DNA from 4 places in the Edwardsiella tarda ATCC 15947 genome. Region 4 is predicted to be linked to each of the others. Evidence: predicted binding sites of a transcription regulator. Region 4 holds the regulator's gene; each other region holds the start of a gene.

The links. Region 4 encodes PurR, which represses purine synthesis genes. Its sites were predicted from a motif close to CANGCAAACGTTTGCNTG; they were not measured.
Region 1: purE (5-(carboxyamino)imidazole ribonucleotide mutase) is a predicted target of PurR. The motif match lies at 6,614-6,631, and genes of this name have one in related genera.
Region 2: gltB (glutamate synthase large subunit) is a predicted target of PurR. The motif match lies at 3,954-3,971, and genes of this name have one in related genera.
Region 3: purM (phosphoribosylformylglycinamidine cyclo-ligase) is a predicted target of PurR. The motif match lies at 1,875-1,892, and genes of this name have one in related genera.

What each region holds. Positions count from the first base shown of each region.
Region 1 covers NZ_CP084506.1:803,734-811,727, forward strand. The annotation lists gene DCL27_RS03705 (thioredoxin family protein) at 1-131, opposite strand, end outside; partial or broken gene DCL27_RS03710 (SDR family oxidoreductase) at 199-983, opposite strand; gene tesA (multifunctional acyl-CoA thioesterase I/protease I/lysophospholipase L1) at 1,030-1,683, opposite strand; gene ybbA (putative ABC transporter ATP-binding protein YbbA) at 1,654-2,340, shown strand; gene ybbP (putative ABC transporter permease subunit YbbP) at 2,337-4,739, shown strand; gene purK (5-(carboxyamino)imidazole ribonucleotide synthase) at 4,946-6,016, opposite strand; gene purE (5-(carboxyamino)imidazole ribonucleotide mutase) at 6,013-6,522, opposite strand; gene DCL27_RS03740 (sensor domain-containing diguanylate cyclase) at 6,870-7,994, shown strand, end outside.
Region 2 covers NZ_CP084506.1:3,014,666-3,022,659, forward strand. The annotation lists gene arcB (aerobic respiration two-component sensor histidine kinase ArcB) at 61-2,397, opposite strand; gene DCL27_RS13955 (TIGR01212 family radical SAM protein) at 2,479-3,381, opposite strand; gene DCL27_RS13960 (hypothetical protein) at 3,503-3,763, shown strand; gene gltB (glutamate synthase large subunit) at 4,070-7,994, shown strand, end outside.
Region 3 covers NZ_CP084506.1:2,439,993-2,447,986, reverse strand. The annotation lists gene purN (phosphoribosylglycinamide formyltransferase) at 55-693, opposite strand; gene purM (phosphoribosylformylglycinamidine cyclo-ligase) at 704-1,747, opposite strand; gene upp (uracil phosphoribosyltransferase) at 2,016-2,642, shown strand; gene uraA (uracil permease) at 2,747-4,024, shown strand; gene hda (DnaA inactivator Hda) at 4,172-4,888, shown strand; gene arsC (arsenate reductase (glutaredoxin)) at 4,987-5,340, opposite strand; gene bepA (beta-barrel assembly-enhancing protease) at 5,408-6,889, opposite strand; gene DCL27_RS11365 (AI-2E family transporter) at 7,132-7,994, shown strand, end outside.
Region 4 covers NZ_CP084506.1:1,746,538-1,754,531, forward strand. The annotation lists gene punC (purine nucleoside transporter PunC) at 1-248, opposite strand, end outside; gene punR (DNA-binding transcriptional activator PunR) at 388-1,302, shown strand; gene DCL27_RS08130 (ATP-binding cassette domain-containing protein) at 1,283-1,906, opposite strand; gene DCL27_RS08135 (ABC transporter permease family protein) at 1,893-3,512, opposite strand; gene purR (HTH-type transcriptional repressor PurR) at 3,515-4,540, opposite strand; gene cydH (cytochrome bd-I oxidase subunit CydH) at 4,895-4,984, shown strand; gene sodB (superoxide dismutase [Fe]) at 5,071-5,649, opposite strand; gene DCL27_RS08155 (C40 family peptidase) at 5,916-6,767, opposite strand; gene DCL27_RS08160 (Grx4 family monothiol glutaredoxin) at 7,218-7,568, shown strand; gene DCL27_RS08165 (Na+/H+ antiporter family protein) at 7,649-7,994, opposite strand, start outside.

The sequences.
Region 1 (7,994 bases), 940 kb from region 4:
AGCGGCGTGAGCAGCTCGCAATGCTGGCTGCGAGCCGACCAGAAATAAAACAGCACCGGCACGGACATGGATTGTTCCAGGGTCTGGTGCAGGTTGGCTTCGGTAATATTGACTACGGTAGCGTTGATCATGGTGGTTTCTCTCGATCCCTTCGGCTAGATAACGGTAGATATGGGGGCGCTCGTCACGATTGCAAGCCTAGCGCGCCGTCGAATGGCCGCTGAGGAGTCTATCCAGCAGTCGACCGGGCAAGAGGCGCCGTAACAGGCTGAGTACATGGGCGATCACGGTGACGGGATAGCGTTGGCGCGGGCGTGGGCTTTCCAGCGCGTGGCGTAGCTTGGGCAGCACCGCCTCCGGCGTCAGGGTGAAGCGGGCGGCGATACCGGGGTTGGTGACCGGCTGGTCGTGATCGCACTGGCGTACATTGTGGCTGAAGCGGGTGGTGATGGGGCCGGGTTCGATCAGCGCCACATGTATCCCGCTGCCACGCAGTTCCATGCGTAACGCATCCGACCAGCCCTCCAGGGCAAACTTACTGGCGGCGTAGGCACCACGGCCCGGCGTCGCCACCACTCCCATAATCGAACTGGTCTGAATGATGCGTCCTTCGCCTTGCGCCAGCATCGCCGGCAGCAGTAGACGCGTCAGTTGATGGGTGCCGAATAGGTTGGTGGAAAACTGGCGCTCCAGATCCGCACGGCTGATCTGGCTGAGCGGCCCATAGAGGCCGAAGCCGCCGTTATTGAACAGGGCGTACAGATGGCCATCGGTCAACGCGAGCACCTGCTCGGCGGCCTGCTCGACGCTGTGCGCGTCGTCGAGATCCAGTTGGATCCCCTCCATGCCCATGGCGTTCATCGCCGCCACGTCGTCGGCTTTGCGGCAGGCGGCCAGTACCCGGTAGCCGCGCAACTGTAGGTCTGCGCCGCGGCCAGGCCGATGCCGCTAGAACAACCGGTGATTAAGATGGCTTTTTGCATAATTTTACTTAAGTCGCTCTGTTGGTCGCTGAATATTCATGTTTAATTAATGGGATGGCGTGCTTTTTTCCACCGGCCTCAGCAAGGGCAGAAGGTGTTGCTCCATCCAGTCGGTGATGAACGGCTGCGCCTGCGCATTGGGGTGTAGGCCATCATCCTGCATCCATTCGGGGCGGGTGACCACCTGCTCCATATAGAAGGGCAGCAGTGTCAGATGGAGACGCGCGGCCAGTTGGGGGTAGAGGGCGGCGAAGGCCTCGCCGTAGCGTCGGCCATAGTTAGGGGGCAGGCGGATCTGCATCAACAGTGGCGTGGCTCCGGCTTCGCGTATCTGAGCGACGATCGCCGTCAGGGTGGCGGCGATGGCATCGGGGGGAAAGCCGCGTAGTCCATCGTTGGCGCCTAACTCGATCAAGACCCAGCGGGGCTGGTGTTGGCGTAGGAGCGCCGGTAGACGATGCAGTCCCTGCTCGGCCGTATCGCCGCTGATGCTGGCGTTGATCACCGTCAGCGGCGGCGTCAGGGTTTGTCCACGGAGGGCGAGGCGGGCGACCCAGCCTTGCTGTTCCGGTAAGCGGTAGGCGGCGCTCAGGCTGTCTCCTAACACCAGCAGCGTGTCGGCGCGCGCCGTCGTCAGGCCGAATAGGAACATCACAAACAGGAGCGGGAGATGCCAGCGCAAAACGTTATTGAAGTTCATCATGTTGCCAAACGCGTCGGTGAGGGTGAAAGTCAGATCTCCATCCTCACTGCTGTCGAGCTGGTTGTCAAACGCGGACAGAGTCTGGCGCTGATTGGAGAGTCCGGCTCGGGGAAATCGACGCTATTGGGGATCCTCGCCGGATTGGATGATGCCAGCACCGGCGAGGTGTGGTTACTGGGGCAATGTCTGTCGCAGCTTGACGAGGATCGGCGCGCCGCGCTGCGGGCCCACGACATCGGCTTTGTCTTTCAGGCGTTTATGTTGGTACCGACCCTGACGGCCGTAGAAAACGTGCAACTCCCGGCGCTGCTGCGCGGCGAGGGGGAGCGCGAGAGTCGCCAGCGGGCCGAGGCGTTGTTGCAACAGGTCGGGCTAGGGCAACGCCTGCGGCATCTTCCGGCCCAACTCTCCGGTGGCGAACAACAGCGGGTGGCGCTGGCACGCGCCTTCAGCGCCCGGCCGCAGATCCTGTTCGCCGACGAGCCGACGGGTAATCTGGATCGCCAGACCGGGGAGCGGGTCGCCGATCTACTCTTCGAACTGAACCAGAGCCAGGGGACGACCTTGGTGATGGTGACGCACGATGCGCAGTTGGCGGCGCGTTGTCAGCGGCGTTTGCGCCTGCAGGATGGTTGCCTGCAGGAGGTGGCGTGATCCGGCGCTGGTTCTGGCGCGAATGGCGCACGCCATCATTACTGATCGTCTGGTTGGCGTTGGTGCTGGCGGTGGCCTGCGTGTTGGCGCTGGGACGCATCGGCGATCGTTTGGATCAGGGGTTACAGCGTCAAGGGCGCGAGGCGATCGCCGCCGATCGGGTGTTACGCAGTTACCAACCGTTGGCTGAGGCGTGGCTGACGCAGGCGCGTAACGATGAGGTGCGCGTCAGTCAGCAGTGGGTCTTCTCGACCATGGTTTACGCCGCCGGCCAACTCCAATTGGCCGAGGTGAAGGCGGTCGATGCCGCCTATCCGCTGTATGGTCGCCTGGCGACCCAGCCGCCGGGGTTGGCGCTGCGCCCCGGCGAAGCCTTGCTCGCCCCGCGTCTGATGGCGCAATTAGCCCTGCGGCCCGGCGATAGCGTAGAGGTGGGCGATATCACCCTGCGTGTCGCCGGTGAACTGACGCAGGAGCCGGATGCCGCCTTCAGCCTGCTGCGTACCGCCCCGCGTCTGTTGATCACCCTGGCGGATGCCCGGCGCAGCGGCATCGTGCAACCGGGGAGCCGAGTGAGTTATCGCTATGGCTTGGCGGGGAGTCGTGCGGCGTTGGCGCGTTACGACGCCTATCTGAGTACGCGTCTGCAGCCCGATCAGCGGTTGACTCAGGCGGCGCAAGGATCGAACGTGCTGGGGCGTACGCTGGCGCGCGCGCAGCAGTTTCTGCTGTTGTCGGCGCTGTTAACGCTGCTGTTGGCGATGGCCGCCGTCGCCATCGCGATGAATCATTATTGCCGTAGCCGCTATGCCCTGGTGGCGTTGTTGAAGACGCTCGGGGGAGGTCGGCGCACCCTATTTCGCTGGATCGCGGGCCAGTGGCTATCGCTGCTGGCCTCGGCGTTGCTGGTCGGCGCCGGGGTAGGGCTCGCCGTCGAGGCGGGGCTACTGCGGTTGCTGGCGCCCATGCTGCCTGCTGCGCTACCGGCCCCCAGCGCCTGGCCCTGGTTATGGACCTTGGTAGGCATGCCGCTGATGGCGTTACTGGTGGGGTTGCGCCCCTATCGCCAGCTGTTGGCGACGCCTCCGTTGCGGGTACTGCGCGCCGATGCGCTGCATCCGCTCTGGCCGTTACGCTACTATCTGCCGACGATGGCGCTGTTACTGCTGGCGGTATTGTGGGGGCTGCTAGGCGCCAGCCCACTGCTCTGGGCGTTGCTAGGCGGCATCGCGTTGCTGGCGGCGCTGTTGGCCTTGGTCGGCTGGTTGGCGCTCTGGGGGGTACGCCGCCTGGTGCCTGGGCAGTTGGCGCTGCGTCTGGCGCTGGGGCGTCTGTTGCGCCAGCCCGGCGCGACCCTGAGTCAGATGGCGGCCTTCTCCCTCTCTTTTATGCTGTTGGCCCTGTTGCTGACGTTGCGGGGGGATCTGCTGGATCGCTGGCGTCAGCAGTTACCCGCCGATAGCCCGAACTACTTCCTGCTGAATATCGACGCCGATCAGCGTCCCGCGCTGGCGGCGTTTCTGCAACAGCATGGGGTGACTCCATCGCGTTTCTATCCCATCGTGCTGGCGCGTCTGACGGCGATCAATGGTCAGCCGCCCGCGCTTCAGGGGCAGGAGGAGTCGCTCAATCGCGAGTTAAACCTTACCTGGCTGGCGGACTTGCCGGCGGGGAATCCCTTGACGGCCGGTCATTGGCCGCCGGGCGAGGGCGGGGTCTCGGTGGAGCAGGGGCTGGCCGGACGCCTGGGATTGAAACTGGGGGATCAACTGACCTTTAGCGGCGATAGCCGCCAGTTTAGCGCCGAGATCACCAGCCTACGCCGGGTGGACTGGGAGAGCCTGCGCCCCAACTTCTACTTTATCTTTCCCCCCGGCGCGCTGGATGCGCAACCGCAGAGCTGGCTGACCAGCTTCCGTTATCAGGGGGATACGCGTCTGCTGGTGCAGCTGAATCGTCAGTTCCCGACGCTGACCCTGCTGGACATGGGGGCGATCCTGCAACAGGCGCAACAGGTACTGACACAGGTTGGCCGCGCGTTGGAGGTCATGGTGGCGCTGGTGGTACTGTGCGGCGTGTTGTTGCTCTTGGCACAGGTTCAGGTCGGCATGCAGCAACGGCGGCGCGAGCTGTGGGTGTACCGTATCCTCGGCGCACCGCGCCGCCTGTTGCATACCACGTTGTATGCCGAGTTTATCCTGCTGGGGGCGGTGGTCGGGCTCGTGGCCGCCGCCGGCGCCGAGGCGGCCTTGTGGCTGTTGCAGAGTCGGGTCTTCGACTTCCCTTGGCAGCCAACCTGGTCGCTGTGGCTGCTGTTGCCACCGGGGGCGGCGTTGCTGCTAGGCGGTTGCGGCGCGCTGTTGGGCGTGCGCCTGCTCGGGCGTCGGCGGGCGCGTTGAGGTTGTCGCTTGCCCGGCATGCGGTGTGGGGAGCGGGCGGTTGTCCGCTGAGGCGGCGATCCCTGCGTGACGGCTGGCGATCGGCATGGTTGTGGCGTGTGGTGACGCAGGATGGCGCGGAGCGTCGGCCTCACTGTTCGTCGCATGGGGGAACCTGCGCCGCAGGGGCCGTTGGCGAGGGGGCATGGGCGCCCCCTGCGTTAGGGTTAGCTCAAGTGGGCGATGGCCCAGGCTAAGCCGCTCTGGTACTCCGCTGGCAGTTGGCCGCGCAGGGTTTCCAACGCGCCGACCAAGCGCTGAGACTGGAAGTGGTTCAGGTTGAGGTGGCCGACCTTGCGCCCGGGGAGCACCGCCTTGTGATACCAGTGCAGATGCACCAGCGCGCCCGCCAGCCAGGCGGTGTCGTAGTCGGTGCCGATCAGGTTGATCATCACCGAGGGGGTCGAGACATCGGGGTGCGGCAGCGGCAGATCGAGCAGCGCCCGCAGATGTAGCTCGAACTGGCTGATGGAGGCGCCGTTCTGCGTCCAGTGACCGCTATTGTGTACGCGTGGGGCTAACTCGTTGATGAGCAGCGTGTCATCATCCACCACGAAGCACTCCATCGCCATGACACCGACATACTCCAGGCGCTGCATGAGACGTTGCAGCATCGCCTGCGCCTTCTCTTGCAGGAAGCTCTCTGGCTGAGGGAAGACCACGCTGGCGCGCAGGATTCCGTCCTGATGCAGGTTATGGGTGAGCGGATAGAAGACGCAGCGGCCGTCGCGTCCGCGCGCGCCGATCAGCGACACTTCGCCGCGAAAGGCGATCCCCTGCTCGACGATGCATTCGCCATACAGTGCCGGATCCAGTTGCTGTTGTTCACCGGGGCGAACCCGCCACTGGCCGCGCCCATCGTAGCCGCCGGTGCGCCGTTTGACGATGGCTAACGGACCGAGGCGTGCGAATAGCGCCGGCCACTCCTCGGGATGGGCGAGTAACTGCCAGGGCGCGCTGGGTAACGCCAACTCATCCAGTAGCTGTTTTTGGCTGTAGCGATCGGCCAGCAGTGGGAAGACATCGCGGTTGACGAAGGCGGGATGGCGGGCCAGCTCGCGGGTCAGTGGCGTGTCGGGCCAGCGCTCGATCTCGGCGCTGATCACCGCCTGTTGCCAGGGGACAGAGTGCGGATCGGCCTCGATGCCGACGGGATAGACTGTGATGCCCAGCGGCTCTCCGGCCTGGCGCAACATGCGCCCTAATTGGCCATCACCTAAGACGCAAACCGGCTTCATAGCGCCTCCCGCGGGTCGGGATGGTTGAGTACGTCGTCGCTCTGGGCTTGACGCCAGGCGGCCAGGCGGCCTGCGAGGGCGGCGTCATGCAGCGCCAGGATCTGGGCAGCCAGCAGCGCGGCGTTAGCGGCGCCGGCCTTACCGATTGCCAGGGTGCCGACCGGAATACCGCGCGGCATCTGGACGATGGAGTAGAGGCTATCGACCCCGCTTAATGCGGCGCTCTGCACCGGAACGCCGAGCACTGGCAGCAGGGTCTTGGCCGCGAGCATGCCAGGCAGATGCGCGGCGCCGCCTGCGCCAGCGATGATCACCTGAAGCCCGCGCTCCTCGGCCTGTTCGGCGAAGCGAAACAGCTTATCCGGGGTACGGTGTGCGGAGACCACCTCGACGTGGTACGCCACCTCAAGCTGGCTCAGGATTTCGGCGGCGAACTGCATGGTGGCCCAATCGCTTTTCGATCCCATGATGATGGCGATCTTGGCCGGTGCGGCGCTGGCGGACATAGATGGCGTGCTCCTCTCGTGGCTCAGTTATCGATAGATACCGCCGATGAGCGGTATTCAGTGGGGGCAAGGATAACATAGCTATTCCGCCCAGGAAAACGTTTGCGTAGCCCTCAAGAAGGGAAAAAGAGGCGATTAGGCACCGTTTTTGCTCGGAAGCGCGCGAGGACGGGTCGTTGGGTGAGTGGGGAAGGGGGATGATGGCCTAGATGAATATTATTAATCTATCCACGATAGACACTATACTAAGCTAAAAATAGTAGAGTAATGACCCCCGCCTATTATTGCGTTGTGCTGTCGGAGGAATGCGAATAAGCGGGAAAATATGTTGTGAATTAAGGAATGCCATGGAAGGAAAAGCGTCGCTAGTATCGCGTTGTGGGGGGCCGCTCGGCGTCTCGTTATTATTGCTGACGATCGTTAGCTACCTATTGATACTGTATGCCGCCGCCTATCCGATTACCTTATTGTATGGCTTTGTCGCGGTCTGTAACGCCGTTTTGCTTATCCTTCATATATTAATTGCGCTATTTATTTTTATGCAATTTAATTGCGAGCGGGCGCATGTATATAAGTTACCATTGATCGCTGCCTATATTCTTTCGGCGCTTATTTTAACCTATAGTTTATTATTTTATCCCGATGTATTTCAGAGCCGGAATGCCCACTCGCTGACACTGAATGACTTCGTGCTATTTTATCTACTGCGCTACGGTGGCATGGGACTGTTATTCCTGTATGCGCTGTATCTGTTTTCCCGTCGCGGCCCGGTTCAGCCGCGCTCGGTGTCCGTGATCTGCACGCTCGCCGTCGTGCTGGTCACGGCGACGGCGCTGCTACTCTCTAGTCAAACGGCCTGGCTGAGTCCTACTCTCCTGCAGGAGAGCCTCGCTTATCGCGCCGATTACCGGCGTCTCCTGTTACCGACGATGTGTACCCTATGGTGGGGATTAGCGTTATTGCTGGTGTGGCGGACGCGTCTGGCGACGCGCTTTTGGCTGGCGGTGACGTTGGCTTGCCTGGTCATCGTCGGCGGCTTTCTCTTGCAGTGGCGCGCGCCGCAGGTAAACAGTGTCGGCTGGTACGGCTCGTTGCTGTTTGGCCTGTTGGCGAATTTCTGCGTGATGGAGATCTTCCTCTATGACATCTTTCAACGCTATCGCCGCATGCAGCATGCCTATGTCGTCACTCACGATAACGCGATTCGTGATGGATTAACGCGTGCGTATAACCGTAGTTATTACTACGACGCCTTGCAGCATGCCTTACAACGGGCGAGTGTCGAGTATCCACCGGCGATCCTGATCATGGATATCGATCACTTTAAACAGGTGAATGATCGGTATGGTCATCTGAGCGGCGATCGGGCGTTGATCGCCGTAACGCGGGCGATCGAGCAGGTTCTCGCCACCGGGGATGTCCTGGCGCGTATCGGCGGCGATGAGCTCTGTGTGTTGTTGCCCGCGGTGGAG
Region 2 (7,994 bases), 1.3 Mb from region 4:
CGTAGCTAACCATTTTCCCTGGTGTTGGCGCAGTCGTTGCGCACCCCGACTCCGTCGGGGTCATTTTTTTGTCGCCTGAGCGACCCAGTCACGTAGCACGTCTACATCGTGGCGCCACTCCTGCTTCAGCTCCTCGATCCACTCCTGCACGTTATCCCACCAGGCAGGCAAGGTCGGCGTCTGGATCTGTTGTGCCAGTTGTTGCAGATGGCGTAATCCCACCGATCCGGCGGCCCCCTTGATCTTGTGCCCCTCTTCGGTGATCCCCTTCTGATCGCGCGCGGTCATATTGGATTCCAACACCGAGAGATAACCCGGCATCATCTTTTCGAAAACCGCCAGGCTCTGATCGATCAGTTGCGGCCCAACCAGATCGAGATACTGCTGCAACATTTCGGTGTCCAACAATTCACCGGAGTCGTGCGCTGTGACGCCCGCCGCCGTGGATTTTGCCTCAGGCTCGCTATCCCAGAAGCGGCGGATCACCGCCGTCAACGCCGGAACAGCCAGCGGCTTACTCAGCACATCATCCATACCGGCATCCAGATATTCTTTTTTATCTTTCAATACATTGGCTGTCAGTGCCACCAGCGGTGGTAACGCGGCCTTACCGTAGCGTTGGCACAGGGTACGGGCGATATCCAGGCCGGTCATATCCGGTAGCTGGATATCCAACAGCACCAGATCGTACTCCTGCGGATCGAACATGGAGAGCGCCTCGGCACCGCTCATCGCGACCTCCACGCTATTCCCCATCTTCTCCAACACCGAGCGCGCTACGATGACGTTCAACTCGATGTCTTCGACGAGCAGAATATGCAACGCCGGCAGCGGCATCTCCTCATCGTCCTGCGGCTCACTGAGTGCCTCCGCGACCAATGGCGCCCGGATACTCAGGGTAAAGCAAGCGCCTTCGCCCGCCACGCTGCTGACGACGATATCGCCCCCCATCGCCTGGGCCAGACGCTTGGAGACGGCCAGACCGATACCGGTCCCCGTGGCCGGCTTGCCGCCGTTGCGATCCTTCACCTGGTAATACATGGCGAAGATCTTATCTTGCTCATCGCGTGGGATCCCGATACCGGTATCGCGCACCTCGAAGAACAACTTATCCGACGGCTCACGCCAGACGCGCACGCTGACCCCCCCCTGCTGCGTAAACTTGACCGCGTTACCGATCAGATTCCAGAGGATCTGACGCAAACGGGTGCCATCCGCCATGATCTTATGCGGCAGACCCGCCTCCGGCGTCAGCGTAAAATTCAATCCCTTCGGTTGCACCAGTAGGCCAGAGAGATTCTCCAGATCCGTCAGGAAACCGGTGAAGTCGATCTCTTGATTGTCCAACTGAACCTTGCGGCGCTCAAGCTTATCCATCTCTATGATATCGTTAAAAATATTACCAAGAGTGATGGCGCTGACATGGATGGTTTTCAGGTATTTGAGTTGCTCATCATTCAACTCAGTATCCAACAGGATACGGCTGAGACCGACGATGCCGTTCAGCGGGGTACGTAATTCATGGCTGATGGTTGAAATGAACGTCGTTTTATCGCGGCTCGCGTTCTCTAACGCATCTTGGTAGCGTTTACGTTCGGTAATATCGCGCCCGAAGCCCATCAGGCCATGACGCTTACCGACGCGATCGTAGAATGGCACCTTACGTAGCTCGAAGCAGGCCTTGCGCCCATCAGGATAGACCAGCCACTGTTCATAAGTCAGCGAGACATTGTGGCGAAATACCTTCTCATCCGTCTCGATCACCTTCTGAGCGATATCCTCATCGTACACATCGCGCGGCGTCAGGCCGATCAGCTGCTTCTCGCTCTTGCCAGTTAACAGCTCCATGGCGCGGTTGCAGCCGGAAAACTCACCGTTCTCGTTGCGGTAGTACACCAGGTCTGGGGAGGAGTCGAGGAAGGAGCGCAACAGCGCGGACTGTTGCTCGAGTTCGACCTGGGCCAGTTCACGCTGATCGATCTCATGCTGGAGGGTGTCCAGCACCTGCAAACGAGCCTCCTCGGCCTTGACGCGATCGGCGATCTCTTGATTGAGCTGGGTAATGTTGTCCTTAAGCTGCTGATTCAGCTGCAAGTCACGGTGGCGCATCTCTTCGAGCTTATTGACCAACTTGCTCAGACGCTGGCGCGACTCTTCCAATTGCTCCACCACCACCGAGAGGAAATACACGGCCCACGGGGTGATCAACAATCCGAAGAATACCGAACGTACCACGTCGATACTGTCCACCTGGCCGCGCAACAACATGGTCACGGCCAGCTGCACCACCATCGCCAACAGCACTAACGCTAAAGCCAACAGGATGGAGAAGCGCACCAGCCCGAGTTTTACCATTAAATCAACGTAATACTGGGCTAATACCCGAATTTGTTTCATCTTGCACTCCCCGGCAGTTTTCACGGTTTAATCATACCGTAAAACCGGCGCTAAGGGGTTGGGCGCAATCGGGTTAGCGCGTTAGCACGCCGAGGCTTGACCGCCATGACACAGCAGATAATCGTTGATGGCCACCATGCCCGTCCAACGGTTCTCACACCATTGCGGCGCCAACAGCGTCGGACGGCGCGCGCTGGCGGAAATACGGTGATAGATCACCTCTGGCGGCGTGTGGCGGATCATCTCGCCAGCCGTGTGTACATACTGATCCAGCGTCAATGCTGGCAGACGCCCGGCCTGCCAGGCCTTGGCCATCACGCTACCGCTGACAATATGCAACGGATGCAACTTGATCCCTTCAACACCGGTCTCGACCACCCGTTGTAGCGTCGCCAGACAATCCGTATGGCTCTCGCCGGGTAAGCCGACGATCAGATGGCTACAAACCTTCAGTCCGCGTGCGCGTGCGGCGCGCGTGGTGCGTTGGTAGCAGGCAAAATCATGCCCACGGTTGATGCGGTGTAGGGTGCGATCGTGGGCACTCTGCAATCCCAACTCCAACCAGACCTCATACCCCTGATCACGGTACTCCGCCAATAGGTCGAGTACACTTTCCGGCACACAGTCGGGACGCGTTCCCACGCACAACCCCACCATATCCGCCTGCTGGAGCGCCTCTTGATACATCTGACGCAGTATACAAACCTCGGCATAGGTACTGGTATAGGCCTGAAAATAGGCGAGATAACGCCGGGCGCGATTCACTTTACGCGCCTGTGCCGCCAGTTGCTCGGCAATGCTGCGCTGCTGCATCTGCTCATCGGCAAAGGAGGCGACGTTGCAAAAGGTGCAGCCCCCACGACCGAGCGTACCGTCACGATTGGGGCAACTGAAGCCACCGTGCAAGGTCAGTTTATGGATTTTTTCTCCGTAGCGGCGCTGCAAGTCGGCACCGAACATATTCACTAATTGCTGCAACTGCATAATCGACTACACGCCCCATCTCACCCGCTGGCAAAGCGGACTAGTATACGCTGCACCACGGCGTTCCGCGCCCCCCACCTGCCGATGTCGCGTACCGCCCGAGAGAGCGATGAGTACGGCGATGAAAAAAATGACTGCATATTCAATGCCAAAAACGTTAACTCTCGGCCAAAAAACAGTCATGGCGGTAGAATATTTCATCAAACCAAAAACAAAATTAATCATCGCTATTGCATTAATTTTTGAAATTTTACTCTACTCAATCAACATTCAGCAGCATAGCATGGCCTCATTGGTGGGATTTCATAGTGACCAACGTTTAACGATTAATGGGGTAATCACACAGAACGCGCCTGACGCGCCAACCTTATTTTTATTTTAAAATCAATGTGATGATTCAAAAAACGCCACATTAAACTGTGATATACCCCACATTTGACCTGAGAAATCTTTCCCGATAAGTTGAAAAGCCGCCGGAAATAAAATCAATAACCATCCGTGCGGCACAACATCACAGTCATCCGGTTATTTATGTCCCCCGCGTAACGAGCGACAGCTTGCTTGTGAATACTGATGCAAGCGGCTGCCCGGCGGGCGGATCTCCCGCGCAAGCGTACGGGGGCTCTGCCCGTCACAGGTTGCCGCGCTCAGCGGCGGGGTACGCAGAGCTTGGGGAGGTTCACTGAATATGTTGTACGATGCATCCCACGAAAGGGATAACTGCGGCTTCGGCCTGATTGCCCATATCGAAGGCGAACCGAGCCATAAGGTCGTGCGGACCGCCATCCACGCCCTAGCCCGCATGCAACACCGCGGCGCTATCTTGGCCGACGGAAAAACCGGTGATGGTTGCGGGCTATTATTGCAGAAACCTGATCGCTTCCTGCGCATGGTCGCGGAAGAGCGTGGCTGGCGTCTGGCGAAAAACTATGCTGTCGGCATGTTGTTCCTCAGCCGTGACGCCGAACAGGCTCGCGACGCACAGCGCATCGTCGAAGAGGAGTTACAGAACGAAACCCTCTCCATCGTCGGTTGGCGTGAAGTCCCGGTCAATCAAGAGGTGCTCGGCGAGATCGCCCTCTCCTCGATGCCACGTATCGAGCAAATCTTTATCAACGCGCCAGCCGGATGGCGACCGCGCGATCTGGAGCGCCGCCTGTTTATCGCTCGGCGGCGCATCGAAAAACGTATCCACGATCCCGACTTTTATGTTTGTAGCCTCTCCAACCTGGTGACCATCTACAAGGGATTGTGCATGCCGGCCGATCTACCGCGCTTCTACCGTGATCTGGCTGATCTGCGCATGGAATCGGCCATCTGCCTGTTCCACCAACGCTTCTCGACCAATACCGTACCACGTTGGCCGCTGGCGCAGCCGTTCCGTTATCTGGCCCATAATGGTGAGATCAATACCATCACCGGTAACCGTCAATGGGCACGGGCACGAACCTATAAATTCAAGACGCCACTGATCCCTGATTTGCACGATGCGGCCCCCTTCGTCAACGAAAGCGGCTCCGATTCCAGCTCATTGGACAACATGCTAGAGCTGCTACTCAGCGGGGGGATGGACATCGTGCGCGCCATGCGTCTACTGGTGCCGCCGGCCTGGCAGAACAACCCGGATATGGATCCCGATCTGCGCGCCTTCTTCGATTTTAACTCGATGCACATGGAGCCTTGGGATGGTCCGGCGGGCATCGTGATGTCCGACGGGCGCTTCGCCGCCTGTAACCTGGATCGCAATGGCCTGCGCCCGGCGCGCTATGTGATCACCAAAGATAAGCTGATCACCTGCGCCTCGGAGGTCGGGATCTGGGAGTACCAACCCGATGAAGTGGTCGAAAAAGGGCGCGTCGGCCCCGGCGAACTGATGGTGATCGACACGCGTTCCGGCCACATCTTCCATTCGCAGGAGACCGACGACGATCTGAAGAGCCGCCACCCCTACCGCGAGTGGATGGAGAAGAACGTACGCCGCCTGATCCCCTTCGAGGATCTGCCTGACGATCAGGTCGGCAGTCGCACCCTGGATGACCGCACGCTGCTTAGCTACCAGAAACAGTTTGCCTACAGCCGCGAAGAGATCGAGCAGATCGTGCAGGTTCTGGGGGAGAATGGCCAAGAGGCCACCGGTTCGATGGGTGACGACACGCCATTCGCCGTGCTCTCCAGCCGACCACGCCTGATCTATGACTATTTCCGCCAACAATTCGCGCAGGTGACCAACCCCCCGATCGATCCGCTGCGTGAGGCGCACGTCATGTCGCTCTCCACCAGCATCGGGCGCGAAATGAACGTCTTCTGCGAGGCGGAAGGCCAGGCGCACCGCTTAAACTTCAAGTCGCCAGTGCTGCTCTACTCCGACTTCGTTCAGTTGACCGGACAAGACGAGGAGTACTACCGCGCCGAGACGCTAGACATTACCTTCGACCCGCAACAGCGCGATCTACGCCAAGCCATCGCCGAACTGTGCGAGGAGGCCGAGCGCCGGGTACGCCAGGGCGCCGTCATGCTAGTGCTCTCCGATCGCGCCATCGGCATACAGCGCCTGCCGATCCCCGCCCCGATGGCCGTCGGTGCCGTACAGCAGCGCCTGGTGGAGCAGAACCTGCGTTGCGACGCCAACATCATCGTCGAAACGGCCAGCGCTCGCGACCCGCACCATTTCGCCGTGTTGCTCGGCTTCGGCGCCACCGCCATTTATCCCTATCTGGCCTATGAAACGCTGGCCAAACTGGTGGATAGCGGGGCTATCACCCGCAGCTACCGCCAGGTGATGCTGAATTACCGTAATGGGATCAACAAGGGGCTGTACAAGATCATGTCCAAAATGGGCATCTCGACGGTGGCCTCTTACCGCTGTTCCAAGCTGTTCGAGGCCGTCGGGCTGCACGCCGAGATCTGTGCGCTCTGTTTCCCCGGCGTCGTCAGCCGTATCGGCGGTGCCGATTTCAGCGACTTCCAACAAGACCTACACAACTTGGCGCGCCGTGCCTGGCTAGCTCGCCAGCCCTTGGAACAGGGCGGCCTGTTGAAGTATGTGCATGGCGGCGAATATCACGCCTATAACCCGGATGTGGTGCGTGCCCTACAACAGGCGGTGAACAGCGGTGAATACCAGGACTATCAGCGTTATGCAGAGCTGGTCAATCACCGCCCGGTAGCCACGCTGCGCGATCTGCTGGCACTGCGCCCCGCCGCGCAACCGCTCGATCTGGCGCAGGTCGAAGCGGAGCAGGGCCTCTTCCAACGATTTGACACCGCCGCCATGTCCATCGGTGCCCTGAGCCCCGAAGCGCACGAGGCGTTGGCCCAGGCGATGAACAGTCTCGGCGGCTTCTCCAACTCCGGCGAGGGCGGCGAAGATCCGGCGCGCTACCGCACCGATAAGGTCTCTCGCATCAAGCAGGTTGCCTCTGGACGCTTCGGCGTTACCCCGGCCTACCTGGTCAATGCCGACGTGATCCAGATTAAGGTGGCACAAGGCGCCAAGCCAGGTGAAGGCGGTCAGTTGCCCGGCGATAAGGTTACCCCTTATATCGCCAAGCTGCGCTACTCGGTGCCCGGCGTCACACTGATCTCCCCCCCTCCTCATCACGACATCTACTCGATCGAGGATCTGGCGCAGCTGATCTTCGATCTCAAGCAGGTCAACCCGCGTGCCCTGATCTCCGTCAAGCTGGTTTCCGAACCGGGCGTCGGCACCATCGCCACTGGGGTCGCCAAGGCTTATGCCGATCTGATCACCATCGCCGGCTACGATGGCGGCACCGGCGCCAGCCCGCTCTCCTCGGTGAAGCATGCCGGCTGTCCCTGGGAACTGGGCCTGGTGGAGACCCAACAGGCACTGGTCGCCAACGGCTTACGCCATAAGATCCGCCTCCAGGTCGATGGGGGCCTGAAGAGCGGCGTCGACATCGTCAAGGCGGCGATCCTCGGTGCAGAAAGCTTCGGCTTCGGCACCGGGCCGATGGTCGCCCTGGGCTGTAAGTATCTCCGCATCTGCCACCTGAATAACTGTGCGACTGGGGTCGCAACTCAGGATGAGAAGTTACGTCGCGACCATTTCCATGGCCTACCGTTGCGCGTCAGCCATTACTTCCACTTTATTGCCCGTGAGACCCGGGAGCTGATGGCGCAACTCGGCGTCCGCCGCCTGGTGGACCTCATCGGGCGTACCGATCTACTGACGACACTCGACGGCATCACCGCCAAGCAGAGTCGCCTGGATCTGGCACCACTGCTGGAGACGGCCACACCGCATCCAGGCAAGGCACTGTACTGCACCGAGGGTAATCCCCCCTTCGACGCGGGCCAGCTCAATCAGAGCCTGCTCTCCCAGCTAGAGGAGAATATCGCCAACCGCCAGGGACGCACCCTGTTCTGCGACATCCATAATACCGACCGTTCGGTAGGCGCCTCGCTCTCCGGCGCCATCGCCGAGCGTTACGGGGAACAGGGCATGGCCAGCGCACCGCTGAAGCTGCAATTTAACGGGACCGCCGGCCAGAGTTTTGGCGTATGGAACGCCGCCGGCGTCGAGCTGACGCTGACGGGGGACGCTAACGACTACGTCGGCAAGGGAATGGCGGGCGGACGGATCGTCGTCC
Region 3 (7,994 bases), 690 kb from region 4:
GGCCGCCGAGTAGGAGCGATAGTATAACTGTTGTTTATCGATTACAGCAGGGGGCTAGTCGTCGGCGTAGCCTTGCGGCGGTAACGGGCGACCGTCTAGCCAGGCTTGTGGCGCGTGGTATTGCAGGCGGCCTTGGCAAAACCAGGCGACGACCAGCGGATAGATGGCATGCTCTTGCACCTGCACTCGGGCGGCGATCTCCTCGACGCTGTCGTCGGGGAAGATCGGCACCCGTGCCTGGAGCACCACCGGGCCGCCGTCTAGCGTCTCGCTGACGAAGTGCACCGAGGCGCCATGCTCACGATCCCCCGCCGCCAGGGCGCGGCGGTGGGTGTCTAGGCCAGGATAATGCGGCAGTAGCGAGGGGTGAATGTTGAGCATCCGCCCGTGGAAGCGGCGGACAAAGTCGGGCGACAAGATGCGCATATAGCCGGCCAGTACCAGCAGATCGGGCTGGTAGGCGGCGATACGCTCCGCCAGCGCGGCGTCGAAGGCCTGACGGTCAGGATAATCCGCGGGCGCCAACGCGTGGGCATCGATGCCCGCCTGACGCGCGCGCGTCAGGCCGTAAGCATCGGCGCGGTTGCTGAAGACGGCGACGATCTGCCCCGGGATGCGTCCCGCCTGACAGGCCGCAATCAAGGCCTGAAGATTACTGCCCTGGCCGGAGATGAGGACGAGGATACGTTTCATCGCCTTCCCCTTAACGCAAGATCTCGACCTGCGGCTCGTCGCCCTGTGCCTCGGCGATGTGACCCAACAGCCAGGCCTGCTCGCCCTGTTGCGTCAGGCGCAGCAAGGCGCTCTCCACTTCCTCCTGCGGCAGCGCGATCACCATGCCGACGCCACAGTTAAAGGTGCGGTACATCTCGTGGCGGCTGACATTACCCGTCTGTTGCAGCCAGTCAAAGATCGCCGGCCATTGCCAGCTGTTCTCGTCGATCACCGCCTTGCTGCCGGCAGGCAGTACGCGGGGAATATTTTCCCAGAAGCCGCCGCCGGTCAGGTGGGCCAGGGCGTGCACGTGATGGTGGGCGATCAGATCCAGACAGGCGGCGACGTAGATCTTGGTCGGCGCGAGCAGATGGTCGGCCAGCGCACGCCCCGCCAACTCGGTGTGACGCGGGTCGCAACCGCTAACCTGCAAGATCTTGCGGATCAAGGAGTAGCCATTGGAGTGGGGGCCGCTGGCCGCCAGGGCGATCAGGGCGTCGCCGGGGCGTACCTGGCTGCCGTCGATGATCTCTGACTTCTCGACGACCCCGACGCAGAAACCGGCGACGTCATAATCTTCGCCGTGGTACATCCCAGGCATCTCGGCGGTTTCCCCCCCGACCAGCGCACAGCCAGCCTGCTTACACCCCGCGGCGATCCCGCTGATCACGCTGGCGGCGGTATCGACATCCAGCTTGCCGGTGGCGTAGTAGTCGAGGAAGAACAGCGGCTCGGCGCCCTGAACCACCAGATCGTTGACGCACATCGCCACCAGATCGATGCCGATGGTGTCATGGCGTTGCAGATCCATCGCCAGGCGCAGCTTGGTGCCGACGCCATCGGTGCCGGAGACCAGTACCGGCTCGCGGTATTTCTGCGGCAACGCACACAACGCGCCAAAGCCACCGAGTCCTCCCATCACCTCGGGACGGCGAGTCTCCTTGACGACTCCCTTAATCCGGTCGACCAAGGCATTGCCCGCATCGATGTCTACTCCGGCGTCTTTGTAACTGAGCGTGGTTTTGTCGGTCACTGCGTAAATCCCCATGGCGGTTAGGCGTGGTCCGCCGGGCGTGTCTGGACGCTGGCGAACCCTGCGGAAAATGTCAGGCGGCGCAATTCTAGCAGTCAAAGCAATCGTTTGCTATCCCCTTATCGCCGACGTGAACGTTTTCGTCGTGCTAGATAGAGAGTGTTCCTTCATTGACGAAGATCATAATTTTTCCTCTGGCATCCCGGCGAAAAGGCGGTATAATCTCGCGATTTTTTTGGGCGCAGAACAGCTACATGGGAGAAAAAAAATGAAGATCGTTGAAGTGAAACACCCGCTTGTGAAACACAAACTGGGTTTGATGCGTGAAAATGACATCAGCACCAAACGATTCCGCGAACTGGCCTCGGAAGTGGGCAGTTTGCTGACCTATGAAGCGACCGCAGACCTCGAAACAGAAAAAGTAACCATTGATGGTTGGTGCGGCCCGGTCGAAGTTGAACAGATTAAAGGGAAAAAGATCACCGTGGTGCCGATCCTGCGCGCAGGGTTGGGCATGATGGAAGGGGTACTGGAGCATGTGCCGAGCGCCCGTATCAGCGTGGTCGGTATTTACCGTAACGAAGAGACGCTGGAGCCGGTGCCGTACTTCCAGAAACTGGTATCGAATATCGATGAGCGTATGGCGCTGGTGGTCGATCCGATGCTGGCGACGGGGGGATCGATGATCGCCACCATCGATCTGCTGAAGAACGCCGGTTGCCGTGCGATCAAGGTGTTGGTGCTGGTCGCCGCACCGGAAGGTATCGCCGCGCTGGAGCAGGCGCATCCGGATGTCGAGCTGTATACCGCCTCCATCGATCAGGGGTTGAACGATAAAGGCTACATTATCCCGGGGTTGGGCGACGCCGGCGATAAGATATTTGGTACCAAATGACCCGTGAGCCGACTCGTTAGTCGGCTTTTTTTTGGCGTGGCGGCGCTTCACCGCCATGCCTTGCCAGAGCATAACACCCTTCAACGTTATTAGAGGAAACTGACATGACCCGTCGCGTCATCGGTGTCAGCGAGCGCCCGCCGCTGCTGCAAACGATTCCGCTGAGCTTCCAGCATCTGTTCGCCATGTTCGGCGCCACCGTGCTGGTGCCTATCCTGTTTAAGATCAACCCGGCGACGGTATTACTGTTTAATGGTATCGGCACCCTGCTGTACCTCTTCATCTGTAAGGGGAAGATCCCCGCTTACCTCGGTTCCAGCTTCGCCTTTATTTCGCCGGTGATGCTGCTGTTGCCGTTGGGCTATGAGTTGGCCTTGGGCGGCTTCATTATCTGCGGTGCCCTGTTCTGCCTGGTGGCGTTAATCGTCAAGAAGGCGGGGACAGGGTGGTTGAATGTGATCTTCCCACCGGCGGCGATGGGGGCCATCGTGGCGGTGATCGGTCTGGAGCTGGCCGGTGTCGCGGCCAACATGGCCGGTCTGTTGCCCGCCGACGGTAGCCATGCCGATACGACGACCATCACCATTTCGATGGTGACCCTGGCGGTGACGGTCCTCGGTTCGGTGCTGTTTCGGGGCTTCCTGGCCATCATCCCGATCCTGATCGGGGTACTGGTCGGTTATGCGCTCTCTTTCTACCTGGGTGTCGTCGATATTACGCCGATCAAAGAGGCGCACTGGTTTGCCCTGCCGACCTTCTATACGCCGCGCTTCGAGTGGTTCGCCATTCTCACCATCCTGCCGGCCGCGCTGGTGGTGATCGCCGAGCATGTCGGTCATCTGGTGGTGACCGCCAACATTGTGAAGAAAGATCTGATGCGCGATCCGGGACTGCATCGTTCCATGTTCGCCAACGGCTTCTCCACCATGATCTCCGGCTTCTTCGGGTCGACGCCGAACACCACCTACGGCGAGAATATCGGTGTGCTGGCGATCACCAAGGTCTACAGCACCTGGGTCATCGGTGGGGCGGCGATCTTGGCGATCCTGCTCTCCTGCGTCGGTAAGTTGGCGGCGGCGATCCAGGTGATCCCGGTGCCGGTAATGGGCGGGGTCTCGCTGTTACTGTACGGGGTGATCGGGGCCTCCGGTATCCGCGTGTTGATCGACTCCAAGGTGGACTACAACAAGGCGCAAAATCTGATCTTGACCTCGGTGATCCTGATCATCGGTGTCAGCGGCGCGAAGGTACACATCGGCGCCGCCGAGCTGAAGGGGATGGCGCTGGCCACCATCGTCGGGATCGGCATGAGCCTGCTGTTCAAGCTGTTTAGCCTGCTGCGTAAGGAAGAAGAGATCATCGAACTGCCCGAGGATATCTGATCGTTGGAATGAGGCGGCCAGCGGACAGGCCGCTTTTCCCTGGGAGCCGCGCCGTCCTACTGCCGGCGCGGCTTTTTGCTCGGCAGACGGATTAGCGCATGCCAGGGCGAATTTCTGTGTTAAACTGAAAACGTTTTTTGCAAGTTCATGTCTGAGGTGATTCTGAACACGCCCACCCAGCTTTCATTGCCGCTCTATCTGCCCGACGATGAAACCTTTGCCAGTTTCTATGCGGGAGAGAATGCCGCGCTGCTCGCCGCGTTGCAGAATGCATTACGTCAGGAGCACGCCTCCTACATCTACTTTTGGTCGCGCGAGGGCGGCGGCCGCAGCCACCTGTTGCACGCGGCCTGTGCCGAGATGTCGCAACATGGCGAGGCGGTGGGGTTTGTGCCGCTGGATAAACGCGCCTACTTCGTGCCGGAAGTGTTGGATGGCATGGAGCAGCTGGCCTTAGTCTGCATCGACAATATCGAATGCATCGCCGGCGATGAGGCCTGGGAAATGGCCATCTTCAACCTGTACAACCGCATTCAAGAGAGCGGGCGCTCACGCCTGTTGATCACCGGCGATCGGCCGCCGCGTCAGCTGAATCTGCATCTGCCCGATCTGGCCTCGCGCCTGGACTGGGGGCAGATCTATAAGCTACAACCCCTGGGGGATGAAGAGAAGCTGCAGGCGCTGCAACTGCGCGCCCGGCTACGTGGCTTCGAGTTGCCGGAGGATGTGGGGCGTTTCCTGTTGAAGCGCCTGGATCGTGAGATGCGTACGCTGTTTATGACGCTGGATCAACTCGATCGCGCCTCGATCACCGCACAGCGTAAGCTGACCATTCCCTTCGTCAAAGAGACGTTGCTGCTTTAGCCGCGGGTTTGACGAGATCTCCATGCGCATCGTGGTGCGCATCGCAATAACGGGCGGCGATGGCTGCCCGTTATCGTTGTCTTCGCTCCCCTCTGGCGTTAGAGCAGCGCCAAGACCTGCTCCGGCGGTCGGCCGAGACGTGCACGTCCATCTTTGACCACGATCGGGCGTTCGATCAGTTGCGGATACTGCACCAGGGCGGCGATCAGCGCCGCCTCGTCCACACTCGCCTCATCGAGGCCCAGGCTTTGATACAGCGCCTCGCCCTGACGCATTAGTTGGCGTGCCGAGCTGAAGCCCAGCGCCTGGAGCAGCGCGCGAAGGGTGGCGGCATCCGGCGGGGTCTCCAGATAATGCACGACCTCGGGCTGGATACCGCGCTCGGTTAACAGTTGCAGGGTGGCGCGACTCTTGGAGCAGCGCGGATTGTGGTAGATGACGACGGCAGACATAGCGGCTCCTGCTGGCTGGGGTGAGCGGGGCGACTCCCGACCGTAGCATGCCGGGAGCGCCGTTGAATTAACGACGTTGGTACTGTTTGAAGCGTTCTTGCAGTTGACGCAGTTGATCGATGCGTGCGTCATAACGCGCCTGCTTCAAGCTGCCGAGTGGGACCAGGGCGCTGGCATTGCCCAGCAAGCCGATGGCTTGTTGCAGTTCGCCCGTCAGCGCCAACTGCTCGGCGCGGGCGGCCAGCTCCTCATCACGCAGCCCTTGGGCGCCACTGGCCTGGGCTAACAACTCCCAGCCGTTGACGTCGTTGGGGTGGCTATAGGTATAGCGGTACAGCAGGCGGGAGGCCTGTGCGGCCTTTCCCCCCTGAATGTAGGCATTCGCCAGGTTGATCTGCAAGACGGCATCGTTGCGATTTTTCGCGAGCGCCGCCTCTAGACGGGCGATGGCGGCGGCGGCCTGTTTCTGGTTGAGATCGATGTCGGTCATCAGGTCGATATACCAGACGTTGTCAGGATCGGCGCTCAGTAGGGGTTGCAGGGTGCGACGCGCATCGTCGAATTTGTTGGCCTGAGAGAACAGAATCGCTTGGCCATAGCGTGACGCCGCCTGCTCACGCACATTGCCGCGCGCCATCGCGTCCAGCATGTCGCTACTGAGGTAGCCGCCATCGATATCGTTGCCGCTATACATGCCTAGGGTACGCATCTTGGCCAGCAGGTAGTCTAGCGACGACTGTACCGGGTGCGGGCGCATCTGGTTGGCGCGGTTACGGGTATCCGTCAGACGGCTGTCCGGCAACGGGTGGGTCAGCAGCATCTCCGGGGGCTTAGAGGAGTAGCGCGACTGGTCGGCCAACTTCTGCAGGAAGTTGGGCATCGCCTGCGGATCGAACCCCGCGCGCTGCAACACCTGGATCCCGATGCGATCCGCCTCCTGCTCATTCTGTTGGGTAAAGCTGATGATCCCCTGTTGGGTCCCGGCCAGGGCCCCGGTGAGGGCCGCCATACCCGCCTGAGGGCTGGCCATCGCCAGCAGAATCGAACCGAGCGCGCCGACCCAGGTCAGCGGCGCGGTACGTTGCTGTTCCTCCATCGCCCGCGCCAGGTGGCGTTGGGTGACGTGTGAGATTTCATGCGCCATGACCGAGGCCAGCTGGCTCTCATTATCGGTATAGCGGAATAGGGCACTGTGCAGCACCACGTTGCCGCCGAAGAAGGCGAAGGCGTTGATCTCGTCGTTACGCACCAGATAGAAGTGGAACGGGGTGCGCACCCCGTCGGCATGGGCCACCAGCCTCTCACCCAGGCGGTTGATGTAGCCGTCGAGGAGTGGGTCATTGATCAGCGGTGCGCTGGCACGTAACTGACGCACGTAAAAATCCCCCATGGCCAACTCTTGGTTGATGCTGAGGATATTACCGGCGGTGGTACCGATGTCCGGTAGCTGCTGGTCCTGGAACGGGGCCGCGTACAACGAGGGTGTCGCACCGAACAGTCCGCCCGTTAGCAGCAGAGCGATAAGCGATCTGTGAAACCGTAAAGTCATAAGTAACGCTTCCAAGGCAACGATAGACATTTGACGCTGATCGCGGCGAAGAGTTCTTCTTCCCGCTCCCGCTCTCTATTACACTAGGCGCGCGAGAGGAACGTGTCCTGCAATAATTGAGGTTTATCATTCTGCCACTATTATCCGGCCGTGCCAAAGCTTGTTAGATTTTATTTATCCTATTGTTATGTAACCCTATTTATAGGTGATCGCGTCATGGCACAGAATGAGGGAGTATAACCGTGCTTGAAATGCTGATGCAGTGGTACCGGCGTCGTTTTACCGACCCGCAGGCGATTGCCCTGCTGACCATACTGCTAGTGGGCTTTTGCATTATCTATTTCTTTAACGGCATCTTGGCGCCGTTGCTGGTGGCCATCGTGCTGGCCTACCTGTTGGAGTGGCCGACTAATAAGCTGGAGGGCATCGGTTGTTCGCGGATCTGGGCGGTGTGCGTGGTCCTGCTGGTGTTTATCGGCATCGTGCTGGTGACGATGTTGGTGTTGATCCCCATCGTCTGGCAGCAGGGATTGGGGCTGATGGGTGACATGCCGAAGATGGTCACCCGTTTCTATGAGTATGCCGCCACCCTGCCACGCCGCTATCCGGCACTGATGGACGCCGGCATCATCGACGTGGTGGTGGAAAATCTGCGTGCGCGCATGGCGCTGATGGGCGAGTCGGTGCTGAAGTTCTCCTTAGCCTCGCTGGTGGGGATGGTGACGCTGGCCATCTATCTGGTGCTGGTGCCGTTGATGGTGTTTTTCCTGTTGAAGGACAAGGAGCAGATGCTCAACGCGTTGCGCCGGGTCTTGCCGCGTGAACGTGGGCTGGCCGGGCAAGTGTGGTTGGAGATGAATCAGCAGATCACCAACTACATCCGCGGCAAGGTGGTGGAGATGATCGTGGTCGGTGTGGCCACCTATCTGGTGTTCCTGATACTGGGGTTAAACTATGGCCTGCTATTGGCCGTCCTGGTCGGCGTCTCGGTGTTGATCCCTTATATCGGCGCGGTGTTGGTCACTATCCCGGTGGTGCTGGTGGCGCTGTTCCAGTGGGGGATGGGGGCGGACTTTTGGACGCTGTTTATCGCCTATCTGGTGGT
Region 4 (7,994 bases):
AACGCAAACATGCTCAGGCCCAACACCAGCACCGGCTTGCGTCCGATGCGATCGGAGAGCGGTCCCCACAGCAGTTGTGCAAAGGCAAAACCGGCCAGGAAGATACTCAGACTGGCGCTGATGGCACCGGCGGAGGCGCCCAGATCCTGGCGCATCGCGCCGAAGGCGGGCAGATACATATCGGTGGCCAGGTATCCCAGCATACTGAGGCCGGCCAGATAGAACATGAAACCTGATTTACTTCTCATTATTTTGACTCGTTATGAATATTTTGCAGGCGGAGAATGTGACGGCTGAGAGTTTATTGGCTGGCATCGCGCTTGTGAAACGCTATTATTTGGCATTATGAGTGAAAAATTTTGAAAGCAGTGTGAGAGGGGGTTAGCTATGTGGTCGGAGTATTCGCTGGAGGTGGTCGATGCCGTGGCACGTACCGGTAGCTTTAGCGCGGCGGCACAGGAGCTGCACCGGGTGCCCTCTGCGGTGAGCTACACCGTACGGCAGTTAGAGAATTGGTTGGCGGTCACGCTGTTCGAGCGGCGTCACCGCGATGTGGAGTTGACGGAGGCTGGGGCGTTTTTCGTCGATGAGGCGCGCGCTATTATCAAAAAAATGCATGCCACCCGGCGCCAGTGCCAGCAGGTCGCCAACGGTTGGCGCGGCCAATTCCATGTGGCGGTCGACCGAATCGTCCGTCCGCAGCGTTGCCAGCAATTGGTGGTGGATTTTTACCGCCACTTCCCCGACATGGAGTTGATGATCCACAGCGAAGTATTTAATGGCGTATGGGACGCGCTGATCAACGGTCGGGTCGAGGTGGCGATCGGCGCCACGCGAGCGGTGCCAGCCGGGGGGCGCTACGCCTTCCGCGACATGGGCTTTCTCCACTGGCGCTGCGTGGTCAGCCCCGATCACCCCTTGGCGGGCTTCGACGGTGAGTTGGATGACGATCGTCTGCGACCGTTTCCGGCGCTGAGTATCGAGGATACCTCGCGCACTCTTCCCAAGCGGGATACCTGGTTGTTGGATAACCAGCGGCGCCTGGTGGCGCCGGATTGGCCGTGCGCCATCGACTGTCTGGAGGCCGGGTTATGTGTCGGCCTGATGCCGGCACATGCCGCCGATCCCTTGATCGCCGCCGGGCGTCTGCACGCCTTGCGTTTGAGTCAATCCTTTCCCGATAGCGCGTGCTGCGTGACCTGGCAAGACCACAGTCGTTCGCCGGCGCTCGACTGGTTACTCGATTACCTCGGCGATACGCGCACCATGAATCAGGAGTGGCTCATGCCACAGCCAGTGTGATGATCCGTCCCGCGCGGGGGACATCGGCCGCATCGTGTGTGACCAGGATGGTGGGGATGGCGCGCTGGGCGATCTGCTGATAGATCCAGTGGCGGAAGCGCCGGCGCAATGGCGTGTCCAGGCGAGAGAAGGGTTCATCGAGCAGTAGCGCCTGTGGGGCGGCGAGCAGCGTGCGCAGCACGCTGATGCGAGCCCGTTGCCCGCCGGAGAGGGTTGCCGGATAAACGGCGGCCATCTCCGCCATCTCCGCTTGGCATAACGCCTGAGCGACGGCATCCGGTGCCGCCTGCGGGGAGAGAGCGAAGCGGAGATTCTGCTCGACCGTGAGGTGAGGGAAGAGCAGATCGTCCTGGAACAACAGCCCGATCCCCCTACGCCAAGGGGGCGTTTGGCTGAGTTCGCGCTGACCCAGCCACAGTGCGCCTTCGGCACGCAGTGGCGGGGGGAGCTGGCCCGCGATCCCGGCTAAGAGCGTCGATTTACCGCAGCCGCTCGGCCCCATCAGCGTGAGGATCTCTCCGGGTGCTACCGTCAGGGAGAGTGCGGGCAGCAGTGGCTTATGTGACAACGTCACGCAGAAGTTTTCGAGTTTAAGGGAAGTCATGACGAGAAGATCCTCGCACGCCACGCAACGGCAGCCAGAGCGCTAACAGGAAGGCGGGTAACGGCAGCAGCGTTTGCCACAGGGCGCCGATGGCCGCCAGACGGCGATCGATGCCACTGGCGTAGGCGACGGTTTCGGTGGCCAGGGTGGGCAAGCGCCCGGCGCCCAGCCCTAGGGTTGGGAGATACAGGCCGACGCTGACCGCCACACCAAAGGCGAGGGCGAGCAGGAGTGCCGGCATGAGTTGCGGCAGCTTGACGCGGTAGAAGGCCCGCCAGGGTGTCTGCCCCAACGCCAGCGCGACGCGTATCTGGCGCTGATCGAAACGCAGCCAGGGGCCGGAGAGCGTCAACAGGTAATAGGGGGTGACGAACAGCAGTTGACCATAGATCACCACTGGATAGCGACCCAGCCAGTGATAATGGGCGGCGAAGAGCTGTAGGCCGAAGATCAGCCCCATTTGCGGTAGCAGTAGGGGTAAGAGCAGCCAGGCTCCGGGTTGGCGTCGACGCGCGGCATACCACTCCAGGGTGCCCAGCGCCAAGGGCAACGCCAACAGATTGACCGCCAGGGCGATCCATAGGGTGTGCCACAGTGGGCCGCTCCAGTCATTGAAGCTGTACAGCCAACTGTCATAGCGCCACTGTTGCGGCCAGCGCAAGGGAAACGGCCAACGCTGTGCCAGGGAGATCAGCAGTAACATCAGGTAGACGCTTGCCGTGAGGCCTAAGGCGATGGGCCAATAGAGTGCGATTCGTCCTCTCATCTGCCGCTGATGGCGGCGTGGCGGCCGGCGGCAATAGTGGATCCAGACGCGTTCGATAGCGAACCAGATCAGCAGCGCCAGGGCGTTGAGTAACAGCAACACCAGCGCACCGAGCGCCGCCAGCGCGCCCTGCTCACCGTCGCTGATCCATTGCCATAAGAGTTGCGCAAACAGATAGGGACGTTGCGGGCCAAGCAACAGGGCCAGATCCAGCGCCGAGAGCGAGAAGGCCAGCACGCAGAACATCGGCAGGCGTAAGCCGGGCAATAACTGCGGCACCACGATACGCCACCATCCCTGGCTCGGTGGATAGCCGAGCGCGGTGGCGGCACTAAGTTGTTGCGCCGCCGCGCAGCGTTCGGCCTGAGCCAGCACCAGCAGATAGAAGAAGGGGGTCTCCTTGAGCAGGAGCAGCAGCATCAGGCTCAGGGCATAGGGATCGTTGGGCAGCGGCAAATCGGGGGGGTGCTGCCAGCCGAACAGTGGTGCCAACAGGCGCCACACGAGGCCGGTGGGAGCCACGAGCATCAATAGGCCGGTGGCCAGGGCGATATGGGGGGCGGCGAGTAGTAGGGCCGGCGTCAGGCGATGGCGGCGCCGCTGTTGTAGCGTCCGCCCGGCCAGCGCTAACCCGAGCGTTAGCGCCCCCAATGAGGCGCCGAGGCTACTGAGCAGCGAGAGCAGTAGACTGCCGCCCAGTGCGGGCCAGTGCAGCAGTTGTTGCCAGGTGCTCGCGAGATCCCCCTGTTGCAGCGGCAGCAGGGTGGCGGGCAGCATCGCCGCCAGCGGCAATAACCCAGCTAGCAGTACCAGTAGCGGGAAGATCGCCAGCCGTGACACGCTTAGCGACGGTAATCGATGAACGGCCCATCGGCGACGGAGCGTCGCTCGACCAGTTTGGGATGCACCTCGATGGTCTTGGCGTCTTCACGCTTACTGGTGATGCGATCGAGCAGCATGTCAAACGCCATGGCGCCGAGACGCTCCTTCGGCTGGTGAATGGTGGTCAACGCCGGGGTAAAGTAGCGCGCGTTGCGCACGTTATCGTAGCCGATGACGGAAATATCTTGCGGCACGCGCAAGCCCATCTCATCTGCCGCACAGATGGCCCCCATCGCCATGATATCCCCGCCGACGAACACGGCGGTCGGGCGCTGTTTCTGAGCCAGGATGTTTTGCATCGCTGCGTAACCGGACTCCGGCTCGAAATCACCCTCGACGAGCCACTCGGGTTGCGGAGTAATGTTAGCCTCTTGCAGCGCCTTGATGAAGCCACGCAGACGGCCGCCGCCGGTGTTGCGCGATCCCGGGCCGGTGATGGCGCCAATATCGCGATGGCCGCGTTCGATCAGGTAGCGGCCAGCCAGATAGCCACCCTCGAAGGCGTTGTCCTGGATCGCATCGGTGAAGTCGCTACGCCGTGTACCCCAGTCCATGACCACCATCGGGATATGGCGGTAATCCTCCAGGATCTCCAGCAGATTCTCGGGGTACTCGGAGCACATGACCAGCAGACCATCGACGCGTTTCTGCGCCAACATGGCCAAATAGGCCTTTTGCTTCTCCAGATTGTTGTGGGAGTTGCACAGGATCAGGGTATAGCCCTGGCTGTAACAGCTGTTCTCGACCGACTCGATGACCTCGGCGAAGTAAGGCGCCTCGCTGGAGGTCGCCAACAGGCCGATGGACTTGGTATGGTTAACCTTCAGACTACGGGCAACGGCGCTGGGCGAGTAGTGTAGCTCTTTGATGGCCTCCCACACGGCGGCTTTGGTTTCGTCGGCGACAAAGCGAGTTTTATTGATGACGTGAGACACCGTGGTGGTCGACACGCCTGCGCGTTTTGCCACATCTTTAATCGTTGCCATGAAACAAATGACTCCTAGGCGTACGCGGTGCGTCGCCGGTTTGTTAATCGTTTGCCTGCGTGTAACGACGCCCGCGCAAATCTCGGTAGTACAGCATCGCTGCGGTTGCGCAAATAGGGTGACGTGTGTCGTTTCTTGTTTAAAATTATAACGTCGCCACGCGGCAGTAAACCGCAAATTCTGGCTGATCTTACGCAAAAGGGGAAGCACTAATTAGCGATTTGCGCAGGATGTAATCATAAGATTTTCTGCGTGTTTTAATGAGTGATTTATGTAAAAATGATTTAACACAGATTTAGCGTGTTTGCTTTATGGGCAAAAATTGATATAGAACGTAAAACAAGAGGTGTCAAAATGGAAAGCGATCTGAAATATTCCTTGGTGACCACGGTGGTAGCCCTGTCGCTGATCGTCGTCGCAGGCCTGATTGTCGCACTACATTGAGAGTGAGCCAAGGCGGCGGGGACAGAGCCGGAGGCAAAGAGAAAAGGCGCTCAAAGAGCGCCTTTTTTATCACCGGATGATCGGGATCAGGCCAGGTTCTGCGCGACGAATTCCCAGTTAACCAGCGCCCAGAAGTTTTCCAGGTATTTCGGACGGGCGTTACGATAGTCGATGTAGTAGGCGTGTTCCCATACGTCGACGGTCAGCAGCGGCTTGTCTTCACCCGTCAGCGGGGTGGCGGCATTAGAGGTGTTGACGATGGCCAGGCTGCCATCCGCCTTTTTCACCAGCCAGGTCCAGCCGGAGCCGAAGTTGGCGACGGCAGACTTGGTCAGCGCTTCCTGGAAGGCGGCGAAGGAGCCAAAGGCCGCGTTGATCGCGTCGGCCAACGCGCCGGTCGGCTCGCCACCGCCGTTCGGAGAGAGGCAGTGCCAGTAGAAGGTGTGGTTCCATACCTGAGCGGCGTTGTTGAAGATACCGCCGCTGGAGGTCTTGATGATCTCTTCCAGAGACTTACCTTCGAACTCGCTCCCCTTGATCAGGTTGTTCAGGTTAACCACATAGGTGTTGTGGTGCTTACCGTAATGGTATTCCAGGGTTTCGGCGGAGATATGCGGCTCCAGCGCATTCTTGGCGTACGGTAATGCAGGTAATTCAAATGACATAGCTCTCTCCTTAATGCTTTTGTGACAAGCCGGTTGAACCGTAGACGCGACGCCGGAGCGTACGCCAGCGGTGAGATAAAAATGAAAAAATCTTGTTGTCCGCTTGTTATGGTTTGTGATTCTAGCAAGTTTTACCATTAAAGACAGGGGGTAGCTGTATTTTAGTCGATCGAATGGTGAAATGTGCAGCAGCGGGGGCGTCGGTGGAGACAGCAAGGAGAGACGCGGCGATCATGTGCAGACCGCCGCAGGGTGATGACGGGCGATCAGCGAATGGTTTTCGGCGTCATCACACGACGAGCGCCAAGATAGTGATCCTGCCAATAGTCATCGCCGAGGTAGCTGATGCGGATCTCCTCGCCGGTGCGCGGTGACTGGATGAACTTACCGTTCCCCAGGTAGACCCCAACATGATCGGCCGCGCCACGGCCATTGATCTGGAAAAAGACCAGATCGCCGCGTTGTAATTCGTTGCGTTTGACCGGCGCGGCATCGCGCAGGTGATACATCTCGTTTGCCGTGCGTGGCATTTTGATATTCAGCAGATCCTGGTAGGCGTAGTAGATCAGACCGCTACAGTCGAAACCGGTGTGGGGCGAGCTGCCTCCCCAGCGATAGGGTTTCCCGATCTGGCGCATCAGCTTATTCATCGCCGTCTGTTTGGCATGCTGATAGCGTTTTTTGTGCTGCGGGCTGAGACGCAGGGGGTGTCTATCTTCCTGTGGGTGGCGCCGAGTGACATGATGCGCCACTTGCCGCGCGGAAGGGCGGCCATAGTGTTTCTTTGGCGCGCTCTGCTTGCGTGCGGCCGATGAATGACGACTACGCTCCGTGTGAGTTTTTGCGCCGCGCCGGGGGGGGTGGCTAGCATGCGTGGCGGTGACGGGACGGGAAGCGGAATGGGAGGTACGCTGAACGTGTGCGCTGGCCTGATGCGTGGCGCTGCGTTGTTTGGCGCTGCCGTGCTCGCTTTTACGCTTCTTACGCTCGGCATGCTGGCTGTGAGACGCCGCAGACTTCCGCTGATCGGCGCTAATCTTGTGGGCCGGTGCGGCCGCCGCCGAGGTGGTAAACCATTGGGTAAACAGCAGTACAAAGAGCGCAACGAATAGACGCATCATCAATCGCTTCCGAGCCAAACACTAAAATAAAAACCTAGAAACTACAGTATTAATTCAATAATGCCGAAGATAACAGTACTGATGTTTACGTATTAGCGTCTAATTGTGAGCAAATATTTCAATTGGTGCATTTCGCGTCATCCCCTATTTTTTCTGGGGAAAATAGCGTCTATTTTCCCCGATAAATCGCTGGGGATATCGAGTTGGCGAGCGCGCTGGGGGTTAGCGTGATGCGCTGAAGAGACCACACAAAATGGGGTGTTTTTTTCCGCTGCCCGTCACCGCTACAATAGCGACACCCGGCCTTGTCGCGGGCGATCTCTTGCGTCGTGTAGGGAGCGTGGATAGGGGGATGGGGCTCAGCATCGAGCGCCTTGTCCCCGAGGATACGCTTGGGTGATAATGGCAGCCTAACAGGTATAACACTGAATAAAGGAAGTAGAGACAATGACCACCATCGAAAAGATCCAGCGTCAGATCGCCGAGAACCCGATCCTGCTATATATGAAAGGTTCACCGAAGCTGCCGAGTTGCGGTTTCTCTGCGCAGGCGGTGCAGGCGTTGTCGGCCTGTGGCGAGCGTTTTGCCTATGTGGATATCCTGCAAAACCCGGACATTCGTGCCGAATTACCGAAGTTCGCTAACTGGCCGACCTTCCCGCAACTGTGGGTCGAGGGCGAGTTAATCGGCGGCTGCGATATCATGATGGAAATGTATCAACGCGGTGAGTTGCAGAGCCTGATTAAGGAAGCGGCGGCCCGCCATAGTGCGGATAGCCAAGATCAAGATAATGCGTAATACCCGTTGTGGGTGACATCATAAAGGCGCCGGTGGGCGCCTTTATGGTATCTAGAGCATGCGCGACTGTCCCATCCTCGTTAAAGGATCATCGCGGCCGCCCAACCGAAGGCGAGCAGTGGTAAGTTGTAGTGCAGGAAAGTCGGCACGACCGAGTCCCAGATATGATCATGCTGACCATCCATATTGAGCCCGGAGGTGGGTCCCAAGGTGGAGTCGGAGGCCGGTGAACCGGCATCACCCAAGGCGCCGGAGACACCGACGATAGCGATGGTGGCCATCGGTGAGAAGCCGAAGGCGATACACAAGGGGACGTAGATGGCGGCGATGATGGGGATGGTAGAAAAGGAGGAGCCGATGCCCATGGTGATGATCAGGCCGACCACCAGCATTAATAAGGCTGCCAGCCCACGGTTGTCACCGATG